2 regions of the Streptomyces sp. NPDC030143 genome follow, and region 1 is predicted to be linked to the other one. Evidence: predicted binding sites of a transcription regulator. Region 1 holds the regulator's gene; the other holds the start of a gene.
What was found. The regulator HrcA, encoded in region 1, represses chaperone genes, less so after heat shock. The targets are predictions, from matches to a motif close to TTNGCACTCNGNNNNNCNGAGTGCNAA.
Positions count from the first base shown of each region.

Region 2: groL (chaperonin GroEL) is a predicted target of HrcA. The motif match lies at 6,077-6,103, and genes of this name have one in related genera.

Region 1 covers NZ_JBVIAY010000003.1:226,737-237,044, forward strand. The annotation lists gene ACZ4YY_RS07165 (hypothetical protein) at 1-65, opposite strand, end outside; gene ACZ4YY_RS07170 (hypothetical protein) at 145-534, shown strand; gene ACZ4YY_RS07175 (VOC family protein) at 476-859, opposite strand; gene ACZ4YY_RS07180 (16S rRNA (uracil(1498)-N(3))-methyltransferase) at 856-1,602, opposite strand; gene ACZ4YY_RS07185 (nitronate monooxygenase) at 1,599-2,717, opposite strand; gene dnaJ (molecular chaperone DnaJ) at 2,784-3,917, opposite strand; gene hrcA (heat-inducible transcriptional repressor HrcA) at 3,918-4,934, opposite strand; gene ACZ4YY_RS07200 (MBL fold metallo-hydrolase) at 5,076-5,810, shown strand; gene ACZ4YY_RS07205 (DUF3097 domain-containing protein) at 5,842-6,642, shown strand; gene hemW (radical SAM family heme chaperone HemW) at 6,839-8,071, opposite strand; gene ACZ4YY_RS07215 (SpoIIE family protein phosphatase) at 8,102-9,991, opposite strand.
Region 2 covers NZ_JBVIAY010000007.1:147,180-157,487, forward strand. The annotation lists gene otsB (trehalose-phosphatase) at 33-893, shown strand; gene ACZ4YY_RS15005 (alpha,alpha-trehalose-phosphate synthase (UDP-forming)) at 881-2,287, opposite strand; gene ACZ4YY_RS15010 (glucosyl-3-phosphoglycerate synthase) at 2,371-3,315, opposite strand; SAM riboswitch class I at 3,485-3,632, shown strand; gene thrC (threonine synthase) at 3,651-4,931, shown strand; gene ACZ4YY_RS15020 (ubiquitin-like small modifier protein 1) at 5,044-5,319, shown strand; gene ACZ4YY_RS15025 (cold-shock protein) at 5,761-5,964, shown strand; gene groL (chaperonin GroEL) at 6,267-7,889, shown strand; gene ACZ4YY_RS15035 (NADH:flavin oxidoreductase) at 8,159-9,310, shown strand; gene ACZ4YY_RS15040 (metallophosphoesterase family protein) at 9,338-10,210, shown strand; gene ACZ4YY_RS15045 (hypothetical protein) at 10,278-10,308, opposite strand, start outside.

The DNA of each region.
Region 1 (10,308 bases):
CCGACGGTCAGGACGACGAGCCCCGCCGCGAGCGTCCCGCCCCGCACGCGTCTCAACGCCTTCATGCGGGGCAGCCTGCCACCGCCCCGGGCGGCGCGGTAGAGCACATACCGCCACGCGTCGCGCGCCGCTACCGTGAACCCCATGCGCAACGCCCGCCGTGCCAGGAAGCTCACCGTCGACGAGAGCACCACCTATCTGTGGACGGTCCGTCACCGTCACCGCGACGGAAGGGACTGCCGGGAGATCCTCACCCTGCACCGGGACGGCGTGCGCACCCGGATCGTGTTCCCCGAGGGTCCGGGCCGGGCGCTCGCCGGCGCCACCCTGCACACGGGCGGCGTGGTCGCCGGCGGCCACTACCTGAATTTGCACGAGCCGGGCACCGTGCGCGCCCTCCTCGAGGAGGCGCTGCGGCGCGGACCGCTGCCCGACGGGGAGATCGACGGCTGGGAGCTGCTCCCGGCCGCCGCCCTCAGCCGCGCAGCAGCAACCACTCCCGACGCCCCGCCGGATGGCCCTGCGGGTTCTTGAGGTGCGCGACGCGCATCCGCTCCGTCAGGGGCGCCGGCCCGTGCGGCGGGGTGGCGCCCCGGGCGGTGACCTGCACGCAGGAGGCGTCCGGGTCGTCGACGCGCAACGCCACCAGCGAACGGTGCCCGCTCGATCCGTCGCCCGGCTCGCCGGGCGCCCCCGCCACCGTCGTCCGGTCCTGGACGGCGATCCCCGCCGACCCGGTCGCGGGCGAACACCTCCGGTACGGCCCGTGCCGCGCCCGACTGCGGCCTGAGAACCCGTCGGCGAAGGGGTGGCGGGCGGCGAAGTCGGTGACCGGACCAAGGGTCGGCGGACGGTTCAGGACCAGCGGCCGGTCCTGCCCAGGAGCAGGGCCGCGGCGGCCGTCCCGGCGGTCGAGGTGCGCAGCACGCTCCGCCCCAGCCGGTACGCGCGCGCACCCGCCTCCTCGAACAGCGCCAACTCCTCGGGGGACACGCCCCCTTCGGGCCCGACGACGAGCACGATCTCCCCGGCGGCGGGCAGTTGGGCGGTCGCCAGGGGCTCGCTGCCGTAGGCGCGGTCCTCGTGGAGCACGGCGGCGAAGTCGGCCCCCGCGAGGAGGTCCGCGACCTGCCGGCTGGTCGCCGCTTCGGTCACCTCGGGGAAACGGACCCGGCGGGACTGCTTGCCGGCCTCGCGGGCGGTGGCCCGCCACTTGGCGAGCGCCTTCAGTCCGCGTTCGCCCTTCCACTGGGTGATGCAGCGGGAGGCCGCCCACGGCACGATCGCGTCGACGCCGGTCTCGGTCATCGTCTCCACGGCCAGCTCGCCCCGGTCGCCCTTGGGCAGCGCCTGCACGACGGTGATCCGGGGCGTCTCGGCGGGCTCCTCCACCACGTCCTCGAGGGCGACGACCAGCCGGTCCTTGCCCTCGGCGGCGACGACCTCGCCCTCGGCCCAGCGGCCAGCCCCGTCGGTGAGGACGACCGCCTCGCCCGGCCGCAGCCGCTTCACGGACACGGCGTGCCGGCCCTCGGGGCCGTCCACCACGAACTCGGGGCGGCCGTCCGGGAGGTCGTCGACGACGAACACCGGAGCCGTCATCGGCCCTCCCCCGGCTGCGTCAGGGGCGCCCGCGCCGCGTCGAGCTCGGCGGCCAGGACCTCCACGAGCCGGCCGGCGGGCAGGTCGCGGGCCATCCGGTGACCCTGCCCCGCCCACAGCGCCATGCCCTGCGCGTCGCCCGCCTTGGCGGCCGCCTTGCGCAGCGGCGAGGTGAGGTGGTGGACCTCCGGGTAGGCGGCGGGCGCGTAGGGGCCGTGCTCGCGCAGGAAGCGGTTGACCAGGCCGCGCGCCGGGCGGCCGGAGAAGGCGCGGGTCAGCTCGGTGCGCACGAACAGGGGGTCGGTCAGGGCCCGCTTGTGCACGGCGGCCGCGCCCGACTCCGGCGTCGCCACGAAGGCGGTGCCCAGCTGGGCGGCGCTCGCACCGGCCGCGAGGACGGCGGCGATCTGGCTGCCGCGCATGATGCCGCCGGCGGCGACCAGCGGCAGGCCCACGGCCTCGCGGATCTGCGCGAGCAGGGACAGCAGGCCGATGGCGGAGCCGTCGTTCTCCGGGACGTCCCGGTGGGTGCCCTGGTGTCCGCCGGCCTCCGCGCCCTGCACGATCACCGCGTCCGCGCCGGCCCGCTCCACGGCGAGCGCCTCGTCGACGGTGGTGGCGGTGACCAGCGTGAACGTTCCGGCGCGGCGCAGTGACTCCAGGGCCTGCGGGCTCGGCACGCCGAAGTGGAACGACGCCACCGGCACCGGGTCGTCCAGCAGCACCGCGAGCTTGGCGTCGTAGCCGTCGTCCCGGCCGCTGTCCGGGTCGCCCAGCTCCGTCTCGTACCAGGCGGCCTCACCGGCGAGCTGGTGGGCGTACACCTCGACGGCGCCGGAGGGGGGTACGGCGTTGGCCGCTGTGTCGGAGCCGGTGCCCGCGCCGGGCTGCTCGGGCTGCGGCATGAACAGGTTCACGCCGAAGGGGCGGGAGGTGAGCCCCCGCATCTGCTTGATCTCCTGGTACATGCCGTCGGCGGTCTTGTACCCGGCGGCGAGGAACCCGAGCCCGCCGGCCTCCGACACGGCGGCGGCGAGCTCCGGCACGGAGACGCCGCCCGCCATGGGGGCCTGCACGATCGGATGGGGGCAGAGATCGGTCAGCGCGGAGGACATGACGGCATGTTGTCACGTCCCCCGAACAAGTCCGAATCGGGCCTTCCCCTTGTCGCCCGGCCTGGGTCAGCGCCCGTTGAACGCGTCCTTCAGCCGCGAGAACAGCCCCTGCTGCCCCGGCTGGAACTGCCCCTGCGGCCGCTCCTCGCCCCGCAGTTTGGCCAGTTCCCGCAGCAGCCGCTCCTGCTCGGGGTCGAGCTTCGTCGGCGTCTGGACCTCGACGTGGACGATCAGGTCGCCGCGGCCGCCGCCGCGCAGATGGGTGACGCCCCGCCCGTGCAGCGGGATCGACTGGCCGGACTGGGTGCCGGGCCGGATGTCGACCTCCTCCAGCCCGTCCAGCGTCTCCAGCGGCACCTTGGTGCCGAGGGCCGCGGCCGTCATCGGGAGGGTGACCGTGCAGTGCAGGTCGTCCCCGCGCCGCTGGAACATCGCGTGCGGCAGCTCGTGGATCTCGACGTACAGGTCTCCGGCGGGACCGCCGCCCGGGCCGACCTCGCCCTCACCGGCGAGCTGGATGCGGGTGCCGTTGTCGACACCGGCGGGGATCTTCACGGTGAGCGTCCGCCGGGAGCGGATGCGGCCGTCGCCGGCGCACTCCGGGCACGGGGTCGGCACGACCGTGCCGAAGCCCTGGCACTGGGGGCAGGGCCGGGAGGTCATGACCTGGCCGAGGAAGGACCGCGTCACCTGCGAGACCTCGCCGCGGCCGCGGCACATGTCGCACGTCTGGGCGCTGGTCCCGGGAGCGGCGCCCTCGCCGCTGCAGGTGGCGCAGACGATCGCCGTGTCGACCTGGATGTCCTTGGTCGTGCCGAAGGCCGCCTCCTCGAGGTCGATCTCCAGCCGGATCATCGCGTCCTGGCCGCGGCGGGTGCGCGAGCGCGGTCCGCGCTGGGACGCCGTGCCGAAGAAGGCGTCCATGATGTCGGAGAAGTTGCCGAAGCCGCCGGCGCCGAAACCGCCCGCGCCGCCGCCCGCCTGCGAGAGCGGGTCGCCGCCGAGGTCGTAGACCTGCTTCTTCTGCGGGTCCGACAGCACCTCGTAAGCGGCGTTGATCTCCTTGAACCGCTCCTGGGTCTTCGGATCGGGGTTGACGTCCGGGTGCAGCTCGCGGGCGAGCCGCCGGAAGGCCTTCTTGATCTCTTCCTGCGACGCGTCGCGGCGCACGCCGAGAACGGCGTAGTAGTCCGTGGCCACCTACGACTCCGCCAGGATCTGTCCGACGTACCGTGCCACTGCGCGTACCGCTCCCATCGTTCCCGGGTAATCCATGCGGGTCGGTCCGACCACGCCGAGCTTGGCGACTGCCTCGCCGCCCGAACCGTAGCCGACCGACACCACCGACGTGGAGTTGAGTCCCTCGTAGGCGTTCTCGTGGCCGATGCGCACGGTCATGCCCGAATCGCCCGCCTCGCCCAGGAGTTTGAGGAGCACGACCTGCTCCTCGAGGGCCTCCAGGACGGGCCGGATGGTGAGAGGGAAGTCATGTCCGAAGCGGGTGAGATTGGCGGTGCCGCCGATCATCAGCCGCTCCTCGTTCTCCTCGACGAGGGTCTCCAGCAAGGTGGAGAGCACCGTCGAGACCGTACCGCGGTCCTCCGCCTCGAAGGCGTCCGGCAGGTCCTCCACCAGACGCGGCACGTCGGTGAAGCGGCGGCCCGCGACCCGGCTGTTCAGCCGCGCGCGCAGATCCGCCAGCGAGGCCTCGCCGAACGGTGCGGGGCAGTCCACCATCCGCTGCTCGACCCGGCCGGTGTCCGTGATCAGCACGAGCATCAGCCGGGCGGGGGCGAGCGACAACAACTCCACGTGCCGCACGGTGGACCGGGTCAGGGACGGGTACTGCACGACGGCGACCTGCCGCGTGAGCTGCGCGAGCAGCCGTACCGTCCGCGCCACGACGTCGTCGAGGTCGACGGCGCCGTCGAGGAAGTTCTGGATGGCCCGCCGCTCGGGGGCCGTCATCGGCTTGACCCCGGCCAGCTTGTCGACGAAGAGGCGGTACCCCTTGTCCGTGGGAATCCGCCCCGCGCTGGTGTGCGGCTGGGCGATGTACCCCTCGTCCTCGAGGGCCGCCATGTCGTTGCGGACCGTCGCCGGGGAGACGCCGAGGTTGTGCCGCTCGGTGAGCGCCTTGGAGCCGACCGGCTCCTCGGTGCCGACGTAGTCCTGGACGATGGCGCGCAGTACCTGGAGCCGTCGTTCACTCAGCATGGGCGCACACACCTCCAGAAGTCGTCCCCTTGCGCCTCGCCTGGCACTCGTCACATCCGAGTGCCAGCGTCCCCCGGGCCAGTGTACGGCGGTGGGGTACACCCGGGGCAAGGTCGGGCCCCGTACGGCTAGCGTCGCGGTATGACGGTGACTTGGGAAGAGCTCGGATGGGAGCGGGTCGCGGCGGGGGTCGGACGGCGACGGCTGCCGGTGTGGGACTGCACGGCCGGGCTGGTCGTCGGGGCCGGGGCGGCGCTGGTGGTGGACGCCGGGTCGAGCCTCGCCGAGGGGGCGGAGCTGCGGGCGGGGGCCGAGCGGCTGACCGGTCACCGTGTGACCCATCTCGCGCTCACCCACCCCCACTTCGATCACGTCCTCGGCGCCGCGGCGTTCACGGGCGCGGAGGTGTTCGCGGCGGTGGGAGCGGAGTCGGTGCTGACGCGGGGCGGCCTCGGGGCCGAGGAGCTGCGGGCGGACGCGGTGCGCAACGGGCTGGACGCGGCGGTGGCCGCTCAGTCCGTGGACGCCCTGGCCCGCCCGCGCCACCCGGTCTCCGGCGAGCGGACGCTCGACCTCGGCGGCGGCCGGCGGGTGCTGCTGGCGAACGTCGGTCCCGGCCACACGGCCCACGACCTGGCGGTGCTGGTCCCGGGCTCGCCGGGGGTCGTCTTCTGCGGCGACCTGGTGGAGGAGTCGGGCGAACCGCAGGCCGGCCCCGACGCCGTCCCGTCCCGCTGGCCGGCCGCCCTCGACCGGCTGCTCGACCTCGGCGGCGAGGACGCGCTGTACGTGCCGGGGCACGGCGCGGTCGTGGACGCGGCGTTCGTGCGGGCGCAGCGGGACGCGCTGGCGTCCCGGTTCGGCGTGTCGCCGTGATCGGCCCCGCGCTTCTCCTATCGTCATCCGAATGCGCCAGTACTCCGCCGATCTGACCCCGCCCTGGAAGAAGCCCCGGCCGGTCCCCGAGGTCCCCGCGGAGCCCGGACTGGTGGTGGAGGAGCCGGGCACCGGTTTCTGCGGTGCGGTGGTCCGCTGCGAGGCGGGCACGGTCACCCTGGAGGACCGCTTCGGCAGACACCGGGTGTTCCCGCTGGAGCCGCGCGGTTTCCTGCTGGAAGGCAGGGCGGTGACGCTCGTACGGCCCGCGTCGGGGCCCACGCGCCCCACCCGGACGGCATCCGGGTCGGTCGCCGTCCCCGGCGCCCGCGCCCGCGTGGCCCGCGCCGGCCGCATCTACGTCGAGGGCCGGCACGACGCCGAGCTGGTCGAGAAGGTGTGGGGCGACGACCTGCGTGTCGAGGGCGTGGTGGTGGAGTACCTGGAGGGCGTGGACGACCTGCCGTCGATCGTCGACGACTTCGCCCCGGGCCCGGACGCGCGCCTCGGCGTCCTGGTGGACCACCTGGTGCCGGGCTCCAAGGAGTGGCGCATCGCACAGCAGGTCACCAGCGAGCACGCGCTGGTGGTCGGGCACCCGTACATCGACATCTGGGAGGCGGTGAAGCCGTCGTCCGTCGGCATCCCCTCCTGGCCCCGCGTCCCGCACGGCCGGGACTGGAAGACGGGCGTCTGCCGCGCGCTCGGCTGGCCCTCGGACAACACCGGTGCCGTGTGGCAGGCGATCCTGGCGCGCGTCGACTCGTACAAGGACCTGGAGCCGGAGCTGCTGGGCCGGGTCGAGGAACTGATCGACTTCGTCACCGCGTAGCCGGCCCGTGGCCACGGGCCGGCTACGCAGGGCACGGCGCCCAGGGGGTGCTTCGAAAGCCCTGTGCGGTGTCCGGTGCGTGCTCTCGGCGTGCCGGACGAAAGCGCTCGTACTGGGGTGCACTCGGGCTTTCGGCCGGTGCGGCGAGAGGGCGTGACGGGCGCCGTGGGTGCTGCGCGGGACTTTCGACACACCCCTAGTCGACCAGGTCCCGCACCACCGCGTCCGCGAGCAGCCGGCCCCGCAGGGTCAGCACGGCCCGCCCCTCCCCGTACGGCTGCTCCTGCAGCAGTCCCTCCGCCAGCGCCCGCCGCGCGGCCGCGAGCCCCGCCACCCGCAGCAGCGCCAGCGGCACGCCCTCGCGCAGCCGCAGCTCCAGCAGGATCCGCTCGACGCGCCGGTCCTCGTCCGAGAGCAGTTCGCGTCCCGCCCCCGGCGACCGCCCCGCCGCCAGTGCCGCCGCGTACGCCCCGGGGTGCTTGACGTTCCACCAGCGCACGCCGCCGACGTGCGAGTGGGCCCCGGGCCCCGCGCCCCACCAGTCCGCGCCGCGCCAGTACAGCTCGTTGTGCAGGCAGCGGCCGGCCCGCGAGGTGGCCCAGTTGGACACCTCGTACCAGTCGTAGCCCGCCGCCGCGAGGGTCTCCTCGGCGATCAGGTAGCGGTCGGCGTGGACGTCGTCGTCCGTCGTCGGGACCTCGCCCCGGCGGATCCGGCGGGCCAGCTGGGTGCCCTCCTCGACGATCAGGGCGTAGGCCGAGACGTGGTCGGGGCCGGCGCCGAGCGCCGCGTCCAGCGACGCCCGCCAGTCGTCGTCGGACTCGCCCGGCGTGCCGTAGATCAGGTCCAGGTTGACGTGCTCGAAGCCGGCCGCGCGCGCCTCCGCCACACACGCCTCGGGGCGCCCCGGGGTGTGCGTGCGGTCCAGTACGCGCAGCACGTGCCGCTTCGCGCTCTGCATGCCGAAGGAGATCCGGTTGAAGCCGCCCCGGCGCAGGACGGCCAGGTACGCCGGGTCGACCGAGTCCGGGTTCGCCTCCGTCGTGACCTCCGCGTCGGCCGCGAGGCCGAACTCGTCGCGGATCGCGCCCAGCATCCGCACCAGGTCACCGGCGGCCAGCAGGGTCGGCGTGCCACCGCCGACGAAAACAGTGCGGACCTCGCGCGGGTCGTCGCCGAGGACCTTCCTGGCCAGCCGGATCTCGTCGATCAGGGTGTCGGCGTAGTTGTCGCGGGAGGCGAGGACTCCGCCCGTGCCGCGCAGCTCGGTGGCGGTGTAGGTGTTGAAGTCGCAGTAGCCGCAGCGGGTCGCGCAGTACGGGACGTGCAGGTAGAACCCGAGGGGGCGGTCGGCGGCGCCGGCGAGCGCGTGCGCCGGGAGCGCGCCGTCGTCGGGGACCGGCTCACCGTCGGGAAGTGCGGAAGGCATGCGTTCCATTGTCCAGCACCCCTGGAGGTCCTACTCCGCCTGCAGCACCAGCAGCGCCAGGTCGTCCTCCGGCGGCTGCCCGCCGAAGTCGTGCACCAGCCGGCGGATGCGCTCGGCGATCAGCTCCGCGTCGAGGCCCGCACAGCCGGCGAGCGCGAGCGCGAGCCCGTCGCCGTCGTCGAACTGGCGTGAACCCGAGCGCCGCTCCGTGACGCCGTCGGTGACGCACAGCAGGCTGTCGCCCGGACGCAGCTCCAGGGTCTCGCTGGTGTACGTCGCGTCCTCGATCACCCCGAGCAGCGTCTGGGGGTGCGCGGCCGTGCTGACCGCGCCGTCGGGGCGCAGCAGCAGCGGCAGGGGGTGACCGGCGGAGGCGAGGGTGCAGCGGACACCGCCGTCGTGGGGGACCAGCTCGCCGTAGAGGAGGGAGAGGAAACGGGTCTGCGGGCCGTCGCCGGGACCGGCGGGGCCCACGAAGGCGCGGGCGGCGGCGTCGGCGGCCTCGGTCGCGTCGTCGAGGAGGAGCTGGTTGAGGCGGTCGAGGACGTCGGCCACGCCGTAGCCCTCGCGGGCGAGCAACCGCAGCCAGGGGCGGGCCAGGCCGATGACGACGGCGGCCTCCGGGCCCTTGCCCTGCACGTCGCCCACGGCGAAGCACCAGCGGCCGTCGCCCGCCGGGAACAGGTCGTAGAAGTCGCCGCTCGGCCCGCCCTGCTCGCGCGGCTCGTGGACGAGGGCGCTGCGCAGGCCGGGGATCTCCGCGACCGCGCCGGGCAGCAGGCCGCGTTGGAGGACGGCGCTGATGGTGGCCTGGCGGGCGTACTGGCGGGCCGCGCCGATGGCGAGCGCCACCCTGCGGCCGAGGTCCTCCACCAGGCCGGTGATCTCATCGGGGAAGCGCAGCAGGCCGGCCCGTCCGATCACCAGGGTGCCGAGCGGTCGGCCGCCCGCGATCAGCCGGTAGGCGAGGGCGGCGCCGCGCGGACCCATCGCGGCGGCGGGCCAGGGGTAGGCGGCGGGGCCGGGGCACAGGCCGTCGGACGGGCTCGGCGGCTCCTTCTCCAGGGCCCGGCGCAGCTCCTCGAGGTGGGTCTCGCTGCCGTGCCAGACGCGGGCGGGCCCGGGCCCTGACCGTAACGCGGCCGGTCCGTCGCCCCGGCCGCTCAGCTCGTCCTCCAGCCACACCGCGCACCAGTCGGCGAGACGCGGCACGATCAGCTGCCCGGTGAGGGCCGCGACCAGCTCCTCGTCGAGCTGTCCGGCGAGCAGGTCGGAGGCCTCGGCGAGGAAGGACAGCGCGCCACGGCCGAGCCAGTCCCGGTCGCGGGCGGTGGGCTGCGGGGCGGGGGCGAGGGCCTCGGCGAGGGTGAGGGCGTCGGCCGGGTCGCCGGCGCCCGCTCCGGGCGGCCGCGGCCCGTCGTCGGTTCCGCGGGGCGGCAGCCGCGCCCACACCGTCTTCACGCCCCTGCGGTACGTCACCCCCCAGGCGTCGGCGAGCGCCGCGACCAGCCGCAGCCCCCGGCCGTACTCCGGAGTCTCGTACGGCGGCTCGGGCACGCCGTCGCGGGGGGCGCGGGAGGGGTGGAGGTCGGAGACCTCCACGACGACCGCGCGGCCGCCGGCCTCCTCCTCCAGCCGGCACACCAGCTCGATGTCGGTGCCGGCGTGCACGACAGCGTTGGTGACCAGTTCGCTGACGACGAGTACCGCGTCCTGGGCGAGGCGGTCGGCGCGTTCGCCGGTGCCGGACAGACCCCGGTCCGCCCACTCCGTCAGCGCCGCGCGGACGAGGTCACGGGCGGCGCCGGGCGCGAGGGAGCCGCCGGCCAGTGTCGCGCGCGTCTGCGCGGGGCCGTCCGCGTGCGCGGGCGCACCGCCGGCCCGGGAAACGGTCTCCCGTTGCGTCGGAATGGCCCCCATGCACAGCTCCCCGGGCAGCTCGGGCGATTACGCCTCGGACAGTGCCGCCAGCGTGACAGACAGCCCCCGCTCCGGTGCGCGGAGTGACGGAAGTGGGCCGGTTCGGGTGAGGGAAGAGGGCGGGATCTGTCCGGTCGGGGAGCGGAGTCAGGTCGGCTTTGAACGGGGCTGAGTGGAAGCGGACGCGCGACCGCGTCGCACGCGGGGGGCCGCGGGGCGCGTTGCGGAGCCGTCGAGGGGGCCCGCCGACGAGGGGCTGAGGGGGCCCCGCCGGCGAGGGGCCGTCGAGGCGGCACGAGGGCGAGGAGACGCGCAGG
Region 2 (10,308 bases), on a different contig from region 1:
ATGCCGCGGCGCGGCGCGGTTATGGTCACCGTATGGGCACCCAAGAGACGCACTCCCAGGACCCCGCACTCCCCACCCCCGCCACCGCCGCCGGCCGGGACGCGCTCGACGCGATCCGGGCGCGCCCGCACACCGCCCTCGTCGCGCTCGACTTCGACGGCACCCTCGCCCCCATCGTCGAGAACCCCGACGACGCCCGGGCGCACCCCGACGCCGTGCCGGCCCTCGCACGGCTCGCCCCGAGGATCGCCGCCGTGGCCGTGATCACCGGCCGCCCGCCCGCCGTGGCCGTGCGCAACGGCGGGTTCGCCTCGGTCCCCGGACTGGAGCGCCTCACCGTCCTCGGTCACTACGGCGCCGAACGCTGGGACGCCCGCACCGGCACGCTCAGCGCCCCCGCCCCGCACCCCGGTGTGGCCGCCGCCCGCGCCGAGCTGCCCGCGGTCCTGGCGGCCGCCGGGGCGCGGCCGGGGGTCGGGGTGGAGGAGAAGGGGCGCGCCGTCGCCGTGCACACCCGCCGCGCCGACGACCCGCAGGCCGCCTTCGACGCCCTGCGCACACCCCTCACCCACCTCGCCGCCCGGCACGGACTGATCGTCGAACCCGGCCGGATGGTGCTGGAGCTGCGGCCACCGGGGGTGGACAAGGGAGTGGCCCTGCTGGAGTACGTCCGCGAGATCGGCGCCGAGACGGTCCTCTACGCCGGCGACGACCTCGGCGACCTGCCCGCCTTCGCCGCCGTCGAGAAACTCCGCTCCGACGGCGTCCCCGGCCTGCTCGTCGCGAGCGGGAGCGCCGAGGTCACCGAACTGTCCGACCGCGCGGACCTCGTCGTCGACGGCCCCACCGGCGTCGTACGGCTGCTGGCGGCGCTCGCCGATCAGCTCGGCTGAAGGTCGCGCAGCGCCTCCAACTGCTCCAGGAACCACTGGGCCGGAGGCAGCGCGGTGGCGGCGGCCGTCAGTCTCTTGGTGCGCTCCGCCCGCTCCTCCGGGGCCAGGGTCAGCGCCTCGTGCAGGGCGCGGGCGGTCTCCAGCACGTCGTACGGGTTGACGACGAACGCGTCGTCGCCGAGCTCCCAGAACGCGCCCGCCTCCCGGGACAGCACCAGCGCGCACCCCCGGTCGGAGACGACCGGCACCTCCTTCGCGACCAGGTTCATGCCGTCGCGGATGGGGTTGACCAGGGCGACGTCCGCGAGGCGGTACGCGGCAAGGGAGCGGGCGAAGTCGTCCTTGACGTGCAGCACGACCGGGGTCCAGCCGGGGGTGCCGTACCGCTCGTTGATCTCCTGCGCCACCCGCTGCACCTCGGCCGTGTAGTCGCGGTAGACGGCGAGGTCCTGGCGGGAGGGGTAGGCGAAGGCGACGTGGACGACGCGCTCGTGCCACTCGGGGTGGTCGTCGAGGAGCTGCCGGTAGGCCAGCAGGCCGCGCACGATGTTCTTCGACAGCTCGGTGCGGTCGACCCGGACGATCGTCCTGCGTCCCTCGCCGATCTCCTCGCGCAGGGCGGTGATGCGCTCCTCCACGTCCGGCCGGTGCGAGCGCTCGCGCAGGAAGTCGGCGTCCGCGCCGAGGCCGTGCACACCGATGCGGGTCTCGCCGAGGCCGCCGACGAACTCGGCGCAGCACGCGGTGAACGCGTCCGCCCAGCGCCGGGTGAGGAAGCCCAGACGGTCCGCGCCCAGCATGCCCCGCAGCAGTTGCTCGCGGATGTCCGAGGGCAGCAGCCCGAAGTAGTCCACCGGCGCCCACGGCGTGTGCGAGAAGTGTCCGATGCGCAGGTCGGGACGGAGCTCGCGGAGCATCCCGGGGACCAGGCACAGGTGGTAGTCCTGCACCAGGACCGCGGCGCCCTCCGCCGCCTCCTGCGCCAGCGCTTGCGCGAAGGCCCGGTTGTAGGTCTCGTACGAGGCCCACTGGCGTCGGAACTCCGCGTCGAACACCGGCTCCAGCGGGGTCTGGTACAGCAGGTGGTGGACGAACCACAGCACGGAGTTGGCGATGCCGTTGTACGCGTCGGCGTGCACGTCGGCCGGGACCGGCAGCATCCGCACGCCCGGCTCGCCGACCCCGCGCCGCACCGCCTCCCGGTCGCCGTCGGACAGCGCTGAGCACACCCACAGCGCGCCCGCGTCCGGGCCGATCGCCGACAGGCCGGAGACCAGGCCGCCGCCCCCGCGTTTCGCGCGGAGCGGGCCGTCCTCACCGCCCGGGGGCACCTCGTACGAAACCGGGCCGCGATTGGACGCGACCAGCACCTGAGCACCGTGCGTGGAAGCCATACGCCTCAACCTAGCCCGGCCCGGATCCGCTCAAACGTACGCCTTCGCTCGGTGAACGGGCCGTATACGGCCGGTCGGGGACATCAGGCCACCCTGCGCGACTGGTACTCCGCGATCTCCGCCATCGGCGGCCGTTCCTCGGTGTCCACCGAGTAGGTGCGCGGCTCGAACCCGTCCGTGCCGCGTTCGAACTGGGTCAGCGACGGGCGCACGAGATGGCCGCGGGCCAGGCGGAGCTGGGCCGTGCGGTAGATCGCCGCCGCCATCCGGCCGAGCGCCTGCCCGTCCTGGTGGCGGTGCTTGCGCACCCCCACGTCCACCTGGGCGAGGGCGTCCAGGCCCACCAGGTGCAGGGCGTCGACCAGCATGCCCAGCTCCACGCCGTACCCGACGGGGAAGGGCAGCTGTTCCAGCAGGCCGCGGCGGGCCGCGTACTCGCCGCCGAGCGGCTGCACGAACCCGGCCAGCTGCGGCCAGTGCATGTTGAGCAGCGGGCGGGCCATCAGTTCGGTGACCCGGCCGCCCTGGCCCGCCGCCCCGCCCAGGGGGCGGTCGTACATGGCCTTGACGAGGTCGACGTCCGGGTCGGTGAGCAGCGGGCCCACGATCCCGGAGACGAAGTCGGAGGAGAACTCCCTCAGGTCGGCGTCGACGAAACAGACGATGTCGCCGGTGGTGACCAGCAGGGACCGCCACAGCACCTCGCCCTTGCCGGGCACGGCCGGTATCCGGGGCAGGATCGCGTCGCGGTGGACCACCCGGGCGCCGGCCGCCGCCGCGACCTGCGCCGTGCGGTCGGTGGAACCGGAGTCGACGACGACGATCTCGTCGACCAGCGGCACCTGCCGCACGAGGTCGTGACGGATCACCGCGACGATGTCACCGACCGTCTCCTCCTCGTTCAGCGCGGGCAGGACCACGGACACTGACTGCCCCGAGGCACGCTTGGCGGCCAGAATCCCGTGCAGCGGGCGATCGGTCACGGACCAGGAACGGGTGGTGAGCCAGCGCTCGACTTCTTCCAGCACGGTCTGAGGCTCCTCACTGTCGTGATCACACCTGGTGCACGCCGGGTGACCGTGTGATCCATCTCGCGGTTCGGACGACTATCTCAACTGTCCTGGCCTTCGGTTACAGTCTTGAACAACGCGGATGACCATCGCATGTCCGGTCTCTCCCGCGCCGACAACCACATACCGCTCATCCAGAGGGGCAGAGGGACACGGCCCGATGAAGCCCCGGCAACCCTCCAGCCGGCTCTTGTCACATCGAAGTGGCGGGGCTCCCGGCTAGGGAAGGTGCCAAATCCGTCTCACGGCGAGATGCGTCGTGAGGAAGATGAGGAGAAAGGGCCTCGCCTCACATGGCTGCGCAGACAGTTGCCACCACCACGAACTCCGTCGACCTCGGCCCCGCCGCAGCGCTGAGCTGCCGCGAGTGCGGCCACCGCGTGCCCCTCGGCCCGCTCTTCGCCTGCGAGGAGTGTTTCGGCCCGCTCGAGATCGCCTACGACTTCTCCTCCTACGACACCGAGGAGCTGCGCAAGCGCATCGAGGCGGGACCCGCGAACATCTGGCGGTACGCGCCGCTGCTGCCCGTCCCGGCCGACGTGGCGGACAAGCCCAACATCAACCCGGGCTGGACCAAGCTCGTCAAGGCCGACAACCTGGCGCGCGAACTGGGCGTGACCGGCGGCCTGTACGTGAAGGACGACTCCGGCAATCCGACCCACTCCTTCAAGGACCGGGTCGTGGCCCAGGCGCTGGAGGCCGCGCGCGCCTTCGGCTTCACCACCCTGTCCTGCTCCTCCACCGGCAACCTCGCCGGCGCCGTCGGCGCCGCCGCGGCCCGCGCCGGCTTCCGCTCCTGCGTGTTCATCCCGCACGACCTGGAGCAGGGCAAGGTCGTCATGGCCGCGATCTACGGCGGCGAGCTGGTCGGCATCGAGGGCAATTACGACGACGTCAACCGCTTCTGCTCCGAGCTCATCGGCGACCCGGCGGGCGAGGGCTGGGGCTTCGTCAACGTCAACCTCCGACCGTACTACGCGGAGGGCTCCAAGACCCTGGCGTACGAGATCTGCGAGCAGCTCGGCTGGCGGCTCCCGGACCAGCTGGTCGTGCCCATCGCCTCCGGCTCGCAGCTGACGAAGATCGACAAGGGGCTCCAGGAGCTGATCGGGCTCGGGCTCGTCGAGGACAGGCCGTACAGGATCTTCGGCGCGCAGGCCGAGGGGTGCTCCCCGGTGTCCGTCGCGTACAAGGCGGGCCACGACGTGGTCCGCCCGCAGAAGCCCGACACCATCGCCAAGTCGCTGGCCATCGGCAACCCGGCGGACGGGCCCTACGTGCTGGACATCGCGCGGCGTACCGGCGGCGCGGTGGAGGACGTGAACGACGAGCAGGTGGTCGACGCGATCAAGCTGCTGGCGCGGACGGAGGGCATCTTCGCGGAGACCGCCGGTGGCGTGACGGTCGGCGTCACGCGCAAGCTGATCGAGAACGGTCTGCTGGACCCGAGCCTCACGACCGTCGTGCTCAACACCGGCGACGGGCTGAAGACGCTGGACGCGGTGGCGGGTACGGGTCTCACCGCGACGATCCGCCCCAACCTGGAGTCGTTCCGCGAGGCTGGTCTCGCATAGCCGTCGCGTCCGCGGGCCGGCGGGGGCTGGTCGCGCCCGCGCGGCGGCAGCCGCACACCGATCCAGCCCCGCGCCCCTGTCCGGGGCGCTCCACCCGACCGGAGGTTCCATCGTGAGCGTCACCGTCCGCATCCCCACCATCCTGCGCACCTACACCGGTGGCCGGGCCGAGGTCGCCGCCGAGGGCGCGACCCTCGGCGAGGTCATCGCCGACCTGGAGAAGAACCACACGGGCATCGCGGCCCGGGTGCTCGACGACCAGGGCAAGCTGCGCCGGTTCGTCAACGTGTACGTCAACGACGACGACGTCCGCTTCGAGCAGGGGCTGGAGACGGCCACTCCGGACGGCGCCGGCGTGTCGATCATTCCGGCAGTGGCGGGCGGCTGAGACCGCGTGTCATTACCTTCGGTAACAGTGATTACCGAGCGTTCGTCGAATTGCCCCCACCGCGAGAGAAGCGGAGGGGGCAATTCAGTGTGGTTGAGCGCGGTACAGTTGGGGAACGCGCCGCCCATTCGCCTCTCGAACGCCTGGAGTTCCGGCTTCGGATGCGATGAGAAGTAGCCAAAGTGTGCAGGTATTTTGCGCCTTTCGTTCCCTTTGTGGGGCCCGACTTGCCCTGAATCCGGGTGAATTCTCCCCATCTTCCGGACCGTCGACGTCCAGAATTCTCGTCCGATTGACCTGTTGCAGACGGCAGTTGGACAGATACATTCGGCCGCGGTCGACGCGTTCCGGCGCACGCCCCCAACCAATCTGGGGGGTGAGGTCTGACCCGGGTCCGCGAAGTGTGGATCTGTGCAAGGGCCAGTAATAGGGGAGTTAGGCATGGCTCAGGGCACCGTCAAGTGGTTCAACGCGGAGAAGGGGTACGGCTTCATCGCGGTCGACGGTGGTGCGGACGTCTTCGTCCACTACAGCGCGATCCAGATGGACGGTTACCGCACCCTGGAAGAGGGCCAGCGGGTCGAGTTCGAGATCTCGCAGGGCCAGAAGGGCCCGCAGGCCGACATGGTTCGCGTCACCGCCTGAACGTTTTTCAACGAAGGGTCCGCTCCCCGACGGGGGTGCGGGCCCTTCGTGCTGCCGGGGCCGGGCGAGGGCGGCCCTGTCCCGTTCGTCCGGGTCGGATCCCCCCGAGCCGCTTGCACTCGGCAGGGGCGAGTGCTAATCATTGGCGTTAGCACTCTGAAGGTGAGAGTGACAACGAAGGACCGGGTCGGTGAGGCCCGCAGGCCGGGTGGGGCAAGGAACCACGAGGCAGGCGAGCCGTCCGTCGCGGGCGCGGGCGCGGTCCGAAGGAATCACCCCCAGTCCTGGAGGGACCACTTCACATGGCCAAGATCATCGCGTTCGACGAGGAGGCGCGGCGCGGCCTCGAGCGCGGCATGAACCAGCTCGCGGACGCCGTCAAGGTGACCCTCGGCCCCAAGGGCCGCAACGTCGTCCTCGAGAAGAAGTGGGGCGCCCCCACGATCACCAACGACGGTGTCTCCATCGCCAAGGAGATCGAGCTCGAGGACCCGTACGAGAAGATCGGCGCCGAGCTGGTCAAGGAAGTCGCCAAGAAGACGGACGACGTCGCCGGTGACGGTACGACCACCGCGACCGTCCTGGCCCAGGCGCTGGTCCGCGAGGGTCTGCGCAACGTGGCCGCCGGCGCCAACCCGATGGCCCTCAAGCGCGGTATCGAGAAGGCCGTCGAGGCCGTCTCCGCCGCCCTCCTCGAGCAGGCCAAGGACGTCGAGACCAAGGAGCAGATCGCCTCCACGGCCTCCATCTCCGCCGCCGACACCCAGATCGGCGAGCTCATCGCCGAGGCCATGGACAAGGTCGGCAAGGAAGGCGTCATCACCGTCGAGGAGTCCCAGACCTTCGGTCTGGAGCTGGAGCTCACCGAGGGTATGCGCTTCGACAAGGGTTACATCTCGGCGTACTTCGCCACCGACATGGAGCGTATGGAGGCCGTCCTCGACGACCCGTACATCCTGATCGCCAACTCCAAGATCTCCTCGGTCAAGGACCTGCTCCCGCTGCTGGAGAAGGTCATGCAGTCGGGCAAGCCGCTGCTGATCATCGCCGAGGACGTCGAGGGCGAGGCCCTGTCGACCCTGGTCGTCAACAAGATCCGCGGCACCTTCAAGTCCGTCGCCGTCAAGGCCCCGGGCTTCGGCGACCGCCGCAAGGCGATGCTGAACGACATCGCCATCCTCACCGGCGGCGAGGTCATCTCCGAGGAGGTCGGTCTCAAGCTCGAGAACACCTCCCTGGACCTCCTGGGCAAGGCCCGCAAGGTCGTCATCACCAAGGACGAGACCACCATCGTCGACGGTGCCGGCTCCTCGGACCAGGTCGCGGGCCGCGTGAACCAGATCCGCGCCGAGATCGAGAACAGCGACTCCGACTACGACCGCGAGAAGCTCCAGGAGCGCCTGGCGAAGCTCGCGGGCGGCGTGGCCGTCATCAAGGCCGGTGCCGCCACCGAGGTCGAGCTCAAGGAGCGCAAGCACCGCATCGAGGACGCCGTCCGCAACGCGAAGGCGGCCGTCGAGGAGGGCATCGTCGCCGGTGGCGGCGTGGCCCTGCTCCAGGCCTCCCAGGTCTTCGAGAAGCTGGAGCTCGAGGGCGACGAGGCCACCGGTGCCGCCGCCGTCAAGCTGGCGCTCGAGGCCCCGCTGAAGCAGATCGCCGTCAACGCCGGCCTCGAGGGCGGCGTCGTGGTGGAGAAGGTGCGCAACCTGACCCCGGGCCACGGCCTGAACGCCGCGACCGGTGAGTACGTCGACCTGGTCGCCGAGGGCATCATCGACCCGGCCAAGGTGACGCGCTCCGCGCTGCAGAACGCCGCGTCGATCGCCGCGCTGTTCCTCACCACCGAGGCCGTCATCGCCGACAAGCCGGAGAAGGCCGCCGCGCCGGCCGGCGGCGGCATGCCGGGCGGTGACATGGACTTCTGATCGACCTGACGGTTGATCGCCTGTCCTTCGGACCGAGGGCGGCACCCCCTGCCGACGCAGGGGGTGCCGCCCTCGGGCGTTCTCCGCGGCGGGAACACGGCCCCGGGCCCCGCCCGGGGCCGACGGCGGGCGTGGGCGGGATCACAGGGCCGGGGGGCGCCATCCGGAATGCCGCGCGCAGGACCGCGGGTTGACGTGGGGGCAGGCACTGAATGCGCGTGCACATACCATCCGGTACCCATCCGTTCCACCGCCCAGGAGCTGCCCTCGTGACCGCCACCACCTCCGCCTCCGCCACCGCCTCCGCCACCTCCGCCTCGCGCGCCGCCGAGATCCTCTCCCGGCCCGTGACGATCAACGGCCTCACCGTCCCGAACCGCATCGTGATGGCGCCCATGACCCGCATGTTCTCCCCGGGCGGTGTCCCCGGCGAGGACGTCGTGTCGTACTACGCCCGGCGCGCCGCCGCCGGGGTGGGCCTCATCGTCACCGAGGGCACGTACGTCGGCCACGAGTCGGCCGGGCAGAGCGACCGGGTGCCACGCTTCCACGGGGACGAGCAGCTCGCGGGCTGGGCGAAGGTCGCCGAGGCCGTGCACGCGGCGGGCGGGACGATCATGCCGCAGCTGTGGCACATCGGCATGGTGCGCAGCCAGGGCGAGCCCCCCTACGCCGACGCCCCGGCGGTCGGTCCCTCCGGCATCCGGCTCGACGGCACCGAGGGCGCCGGCAGGGCGATGACCCGGCGCGACCTGGACGACGTCATCGGCGCGTTCGCCGAGGCCGCCGCGGCCGCCGAGCGCATCGGCTTCGACGGCGTCGAACTGCACGGCGCCCACGGCTACCTCCTCGACCAGTTCCTGTGGGCCACCACCAACCGCCGTACCGACGCCTACGGCGGTGACGCGGTCGCGCGGACGAAATTCGCGGCCGAGATCGTCGCCGCCGTGCGGGAGACCGTCTCCGTCGACTTCCCCGTCGTGTTCCGCTACTCGCAGTGGAAGTCGGACAACTTCGACGCCCGCCTGGCCGAGACCCCCGAGGAGCTGGAGGCCGTTCTCGCCCCGCTCGCCGCGGCCGGCGTCGACGCCTTCCACGCCTCCACCCGCCGCTACTGGCTCCCCGAGTTCGACGGCTCCGACCTCAACCTCGCGGGCTGGACGAAGAAGCTCACCGGCAAGCCCGCCATCACCGTCGGCTCGGTCGGTCTCGACGGCGACTTCATCAAGGGCTTCATGGGTGAGGGCTCCGAGGTCAAGAGCATCGACGACCTGCTCGACCGGCTGGAGCGCGACGAGTTCGACCTGGTCGCCGTCGGCCGCGCGCTGCTCCAGGACCCCGAGTGGGCGGCGAAGGTCCTGGCGGGCCGCTTCGACGAGCTGAAGCCGTACGACGCCGCCGCGCTGAAGAGCCTCAGCTGAGGCCGACCGCTCGGTAGGGTCCGGGAGATGAGGATCCTTCATCTCTCGGACACCCATCTGGAGCGGGTCGCCGCCCCGGACGCCCGGGGCGGCGACGCGACCGCCTCCCTGCGGCTGATGCTCGACGAGCTCCGTTCGCTGCGGGACGTGGACGCCGTCGTCGTCACCGGCGACCTCGCCGACGACGGGGCGGTGGAGGCCTACACGGCCGTGCGGGAGCTGGTCGGCGACTTCGCGCGGGCGCTGGACGCACCGGTTTTCTACACCACCGGCAACCACGACGAGCGGTCCGCCTTCACGAAGGTGCTGGGCAGCGGACACCTCGCGGCGGACGGCACCCAGCGGGCCGAGGCGGGGGTGGACGGAGGTGAGCGCGCCGCCGTGAGCACGGTCGCCGGCTGGCGGTTCGTGACGTTGGACTCGCTGGTGCCGGGAAAGGTGTACGGCCGGCTGAGCTCGCCCCAACTGGACTGGCTGACAGGTGTGTTGAGCACCCCGGCCGAGCGGGGCACGGTTCTCGCCCTCCACCATCCGCCGATCGCCCTGGACCTGTCGGCGACCCAGCCGGTCTTCGGGCTCCGGGCCCCGGACGAGCTCGCGGCGGCCGTGCGGGGCAGTGACGTACGGGTCGTGTTGACCGGGCACTACCACCTCCAGCTCTTCGGGCTGCTGGAGTCGGTGCCGGTGTGGGTGACGCCCGGCGTCGTCAACCGCGTCGACCTGACCGCGGCACCGGGGACGGAACGTGCCGTGCGCGGGGCGTCGGCCTCGCTGGTGGTGCTCGGGGAGCCCGGGAGCCCGATGTTCCACACCTTCCACGCACGCGACCCGCGGGCCCACGAGACCGTCCGCGAGCTGGACGCGGAGCGCACGCGGGAGTTCGTCGAACGGCACGGCTGAGGGAGCGGGCCGTCGACCGTGCCGGCGGGGCGGGGGCGCGGCCGGGGCGGGGCCGGGGCGGGGCCGATCAGAGGTTGCCGAGGGATTCGATGTCCACC